DNA from 2 places in the Cyclobacterium sediminis genome. Region 2 is predicted to be linked to the other one. Evidence: riboswitches for the same ligand, from Rfam matches in the RefSeq annotation. Region 2 holds a riboswitch; the other holds the start of a gene.
The links. A riboswitch is a leader RNA that binds a small molecule or an ion and turns the genes downstream of it on or off. The one in region 2 is predicted to bind cobalamin.

Region 1 (3,170 bases), on a different contig from region 2:
ACCCTTTGTTTTACAGTTTTATTGTGGATTAAGCCGGAGTTTTTTCGATTAGCAATGGCGGCCTTATTGTCCTCATAGGCCAAGAGCTGATTTTTTTCCGGATTGGGTAAAGAGAGTTCTTGCAATAAAGTAACCTCTTTCAATTTTTGTTTGGCAAAAGCCATCCACCTTTTAATCTCAGGTAATAAGATGTCTTCTTGACGTTCCAGTTCCAAATCATAAGGAACATGCAATAGGGAGCATGAGGGAGCAATCATGATCTTTTCTCGCCCAAGGGTATGGCTGGCTTTTTTGATTGCTTTGAGCGATTTTTCAAAGTCATTTTTCCAAATGTTTCGGCCGTCAACGAAGCCCAAAGAAATGCTCAGATTTTCAGGGATTTGGCTCAATACTTCATCCAGTTGTTCTGGGTTTCTGACCAGATCCAGATGAAGGGCACACACGGGGAGGGACAAGGCCAATGCTGTATTGTCATTTAATCCTTCAAAATAGGTGGCCAGTAAGGTCTTTAGCTTGGGGAACGTTTTTCTGATGGTTTTATAGACCATAAGGAAAGCCTCTTTTTCCTTTGAATTGAGGTCCAAGCCTAATACGGGTTCATCAAATTGAACCCAATCCACTCCATTTTCCTCCAATTCTTTAAGAATCTCCAAATATACCGGAAGGAGTTTATGAATAAGGTCAATTTTTTCAAAACCTTTGGTTTTCTCTTTTCCTAGCCAGAGATAGGTCACCGGACCTATTAGAACCGGCTTGGCTTTGATTCCTAGTTTTTTAGCCTCCTTAAATTCTTCAACCACCTTTGAAGAATGATTACTGAAGCTTTGATCGACTGTAAACTCAGGCACCAGGTAATGGTAATTGGTATCAAACCATTTGGTCATTTCCATGGCGGTGATGTCTAATCCCTCTTTTTGATAGCCTCGAGCCATGGCAAAATAAAGATCCAGAGAGGAAATCTCCTTATTTTTTACAAGGGCTGCATACCTTTCGGGAATGGCTCCTACTGTTAAGGACATGTCCAGCACTTGATCATAAAAAGAGAAATCATTTACAGGGATAAGGTCTATTCCCTGTTCTTGCTGGGTTTTCCAATTTTGAAAACGGATTTGTTTTCCGGCCTCTTCTAATGCTGTACCGGAAATTTTGCCTGACCAATACTGCTCGCAGGCTTTTTTGAGTTCTCGTTTGCTACCAATTCGCGGATAGCCAAGAATGTGCGTTTGCATGTTCTTTTAACTTTTTAATGAATAAAATGAGTTAAAAGCCCTTTGCTTTATTTCAAACGCTTTGTAGAAATGGGAGTGGAGTTGGTTGTAGAAATTGATCAAAAAAGGCACAATTATCCCATGGCAAACAATTGTTTTAGTTGATAATATCCAACCTGACACCAGACTTTAGATCGCGAAAGCGTTGTCAATTCGAAACAGGCAGGTCTCCTGACTTGTAACATTTTTACCTTCCTTCCCATTCTAAAGATTAGAACAGTGGATTTGCTATGGGTAAAAACCTTTGTAGTTACTTACAGTTGCGCGACAGTTCGTGATTCTCACACGATTCCCTATTAATTCACGTTAAGTAAAACCTATTTCGGTTGATAAAGAAATAATAAAAGAACTTATTGCCCCCAAATGTAGGACAGATAAATTACATTTCCTGCAACAATTTCAAAAAGGAGAGGAAAAAGGTAGCTGTAAAATTATACCCGGTGTAATTTATAGGGGTAAACACCATCCGCATTCCATTGGCAAACATAGAGGTTTTTGTCCCTGTCCAAACACACATCATGACAATGTTTGAAGATGGGTTCTTCTTGAAACATCAGTTCAAGTTTACCTTTTTTATAAACAGGTTTGGTGCCTCCGGGATTAGAAACCACTTTGTTGTCTTTGTCTAAAATGGTTACAAAGCCTTTGTTTAAATGCATGTTATAATTGTCTCTTTCCATACCAAAACAGACACCGGAGTATAAATTTTCATCATCCAAAACAGGTCGGCTTATAAATGCACCGGGTAAATAAATGTCTTCCAAGTATTCCCCTTCTAAAGTAAAGCGCTTGAAAGTATTTTTTATTCTTGCAGAGCAAAGTAGGCTCGGATTGCTAGGGTCTCGGTAATCTATGGCCACACCATGTGCCTGTTTAAATTTGTCCGGTTGGAGAAAACTGTCTCCGCCAAATTTGCGAATAAATTGACCTGACTTGTCGAATTGCAAAATAAACTGGGAACCATAACCGTCGGCCACATAAATATCCCCATTGGGGCCTATGGCTGTTTCGGTGGGCCGATAAAAGGCTTGTTCGCTGTAAGCTCCTATTTTGCCCGGATGATCCAATTCCATCAGGATTTTACCGTCCATGGTGCATTTTACTACCTTTCCTAAACCGGTATCGGTGATGAACAAAAATTCTTCACCACCTTCTTTCGAAATCGACAAACCATGGGCACCTGAAAAACCTAAAGTCCAAGTGACCAAAATTTTTCCTGAAGTATCATAAACCAGGACATTGTTTTTCGGATGGTCAGTCAACAGTATCAATCTGTTCTTTCGGTCCAAAACCATTTCGTGGCAGTTATTTACAGGATGGCTGTTGCTGTTGGTTTTGCTCCATTCTCTTTCTATTCTGTATTGGAAATCACCATGGCCCAGCATGTCCTTTTGAAGCTGCGCTGCATATGAATTGATGTTGAAAAGAGGGATTCCGGCAGTAAATACTGCACCACCGGTGATGGATTTTTGGATAAATTTTCTTCGTGAATGCATGAATTGTATTTATGCCAAGAGTTCATTGACTACCTGTCCGTGGACATCCGTTAGTCTGAATCTTCTGCCTTGATGTTTAAAAGTTAATTTTTCATGGTCTATACCCAATAGGTGTAGTAAAGTGGCTTGAAAGTCATGAACATGCACCGGGTTTTCGGCTACATTATAACTGAATTCATCGGTTTCTCCATAGACCATTCCTTTTTTTACTCCAGCCCCTGCCATCCACATGGTAAAGCATCCGGGATGATGGTCCCTGCCATAGTTGGTTGCGGTAAGCCTTCCTTGTGAAAAACTGGTTCTGCCAAACTCTCCTCCCCAAACTACCAAAGTGTCTTCCAGAAGTCCTCTTTGTTTGAGGTCTTGAATCAAACCGGCGGTGGCCTGATCTGTGCTTAATGCCTGG
Region 2 (3,170 bases):
AATTTTGATCATGTCCAAAAGTACCAAATCAGGCCGTAAATAACCTTCTTCAAAATACCGATACCCCCCTGTTTCTCCTCTTCCCAAAGTATAAGTGAATACTTTTTTCTTTTTATACGCTTCAAAATCACTGTATTTAGGGTTTTGATCAACCATACTGCCTAAAGAAGTATGGTCAGCTGCTCCAATCCAATAGGCTGCCTGTCCTGCCTGATCTAGGACAAATTCATAATTTAGTGTCAAACTCCCCCTTCCTTCTATTTGGTCGAATAGGTATTGGCCGGCAGCATCCCCTATGATTTTAGCTGCCCAACTGTCTTTGGCCGGTGCATACCAAATGTCTTTGTACATAGAGCCTGAAAGTACGGAAGGTTTGTCTTGTGAAGGTATCTGGCTTACCCGTTCTAGTGCATTTTGGTAATTGTCGGCGATTTCAGTGTAAATTACCTCCGCTTTCTCCATTTTCCCCAACAATACACCGGTAATTTTGATCCACTCAGCCCTTCCCAATGGATGCTTCTCTTGGTACTCCTTATTTATTAGCACCGGTATTTTGGCGGATTTTAATCGGTTTTCCATTTGGGAGGTCTCACCAAACCCTGATACCATAACCCAGTCGGGCTGTAAGTCGATGATCTTTTCTAAATCCCATGCCGGTCCTTTACCCAGATCAATTATTTTGTTATCATTGATGCTTTTTCTGACTTTCTCTGAAGTGATCAGATCGAGGTCAGGGAAAGCCATAAGGTTTTCTGCAGCATCCAGGTAATCCAAATGAGCAACCTGCGGAGTGGCCGATAATATAATTTTATGGCTTCCAGCTACAATTTTTCCATCGATAGAGAGTTCAGGAAGTTCGATGCTTTCTTGCTTATCCTGCACCAAAAAACGTTGGTTTTCAGTATCCTGTTGAATAATTTCAATGATATAATAATTTTCTCCACGAAAAAGCGAAAAACCTTCGGCATAGCGTAAAGGAACTTCTTTCAATGCATCCAAACTACCTCTTTGATCGGATTGCCTGCATGATGAAATGATTAGTAGGACAAAAATTAACAAACGGATAGCAGCCATTTTTTCGTAAAAAAGGATAAATAAGATTTAATTTTCAGGTCAAAGTAAATCATTGCTAAGACCATTTCCAATAACTTAATTTTTTCAAATAGAGTTTTTAGCGTATGTTTGTGCCGATTTATGGTTCCCGATCCTTAACCAGGCGCTCGGGATTAATAGGGAATTTGGTGAAAGTCCGAAACTGTCCCCGCAACTGTAACCCAGTCTTTACTACAATAAAGAAAATGGAAATCCATCCTTTGCCATTGTCCTATTTGGGATGAGAAGGCGGATTTACCTTGGGAAGTCAGGAGACCTGCCATTAAAATCTTGTCATTCGTAGCTTTCGGGAGAAAGGCTGAGAAGAAAATTTTAGCTGCTTTCAATATTTTAATTGATTGAACATTGGTAACCAGGTCAGATGCTTTTTGGTGAAGGTCCAGGCTTGCTTACCTGTTAATATTCTCTATTCTCCTCTTTTTCCGGAATGTATGAAAACATGGATCATTAATTGTAAGAAAGAGGATGTCATTAATTGCTTGTTTGGTTTTTATTTTTGCAGGTTGGCAGAGCGAACCGGATTCCTCAATTGTGTCTCCTCAAGATACGCTAGTACTTTCTCAGGTGGAAGTCCATGCTGCTGCCTTGAGGAAGTATGCTTTTGGCCAGTATGTTAGGACACTCGATAAAGGCAAGTTAGCGCATTTGTCGGGATATTCATTGGGGGAGGTTTTACAGCAGGAAACAGGCTTGTTTTTAAGACAATACGGACCGGGAATGATCGCTTCTCTAAGCATACGAGGTACCTCAGCGGGACACAACGCTTTGTTTTGGAATGGATTGCCGGTAAACAGCCCTTCCCTTGGACAAGCAGATTATTCAATATTTCCGGTGGGAGGATTTGACGCGGTGAATATACATTACGGGAGTTCCGGGGCTTTATATGGTACAGACGCCATCGGGGGATCCGTTCATTTGTCCTCAGATCTAAAATTCAATACCGGAAATGAACTAAAGATCGGCACACTATTAGGGAGTTTTGGCCGATGGCATCAGCAGGTAAGTTATCGGCAAGGGAATGAGAAATTGGCTTTCAAAACCAACCTTTACCGAAATTACACTGCTAACAATTTCACCTATAAAGATTATGCGAGTCCCGGTACACCGGAAAAACGTCAAGATCATGCCAGGGTTTCTCAAATTGGTTTGGTACAGAATTTTGCTTATAGCATTAACACCGCACAAACACTGAAAGCCAACCTTTGGATCAACGCCAATAACCGACAAATCCAGCCCCTGCTTGGTTCATCAACCAATGATGTGCAGGAGGATCGAAGTATTAGGGCCATAATAGATTATACCCATTCCGGTGAAAATCTTACCTGGACTGCCAGCACCGGGATTTCCAATGATGTGATGGTATTCAATTCCGATAGGAATGAAACCCGTTTATTTTTACTAGGTACCTCCTTGGATTACGCTTTCTCTCAGAAATGGCAGTCCCTTGCAGGTATTCGTTTTTCACATATCAAAGGGCAATTAGCCACCTATAATCGACAGGAACAGCGAATAGAATTATACCAAGCGACCAATTTCAGACCAAGTCAAAATCTTGGGATTTCTATGCAGCTCAGGCAACTTATTCATGATAGTGAAGCTGTTCCTTTTACTCCTTCACTAGGCGTGGAATGGACTTTCTTTGAATCAACTGAATGGAATTGGCAACTAATAAGCAACCTGTCGAGAAGTTTTAAAATACCCACATTGAACGATAGGTTCTGGGTACCCGGTGGAAATCCCAATTTAAAACCCGAGAAAAGCCTCAGCAAAGAGATAGGGCTAACAGCTAAGGCCAATTTATCGGCCTTTAGTATTGAAAATAGGCTTACCTATTTTCATATGAATGTAGATGACTGGATTCTTTGGCTGCCACACAGTACTTATTGGCAAGCCGAAAATGTGCGTAATGTAGTCAACCAAGGCTTGGAGTATTTCTTCAAAGGAGGGTTTTTGCAAGGGGAAAATCTTTGGACCATACATGTGGACTATGGCTTAAATAGTGCAGTCAATCAGTCTGGCGATGTAGGGAATACGCTTAGTCAAGGTAAGCAGCTTCC

Region 1: another riboswitch for cobalamin. It lies ahead of metE (5-methyltetrahydropteroyltriglutamate--homocysteine S-methyltransferase); the one in region 2 lies ahead of ACYVHJ_RS01785 (TonB-dependent receptor).

What each region holds. Positions count from the first base shown of each region.
Region 1 is NZ_BAAGVC010000018.1:28,966-32,135, reverse strand. It holds gene metE (5-methyltetrahydropteroyltriglutamate--homocysteine S-methyltransferase) at 1-1,229, opposite strand, end outside; cobalamin riboswitch at 1,413-1,604, opposite strand; gene ACYVHJ_RS15600 (NHL repeat-containing protein) at 1,700-2,764, opposite strand; gene ACYVHJ_RS15595 (DUF1501 domain-containing protein) at 2,774-3,170, opposite strand, start outside.
Region 2 is NZ_BAAGVC010000002.1:301,212-304,381, forward strand. It holds gene ACYVHJ_RS01780 (ABC transporter substrate-binding protein) at 1-1,074, opposite strand, end outside; cobalamin riboswitch at 1,179-1,391, shown strand; gene ACYVHJ_RS01785 (TonB-dependent receptor) at 1,579-3,170, shown strand, end outside.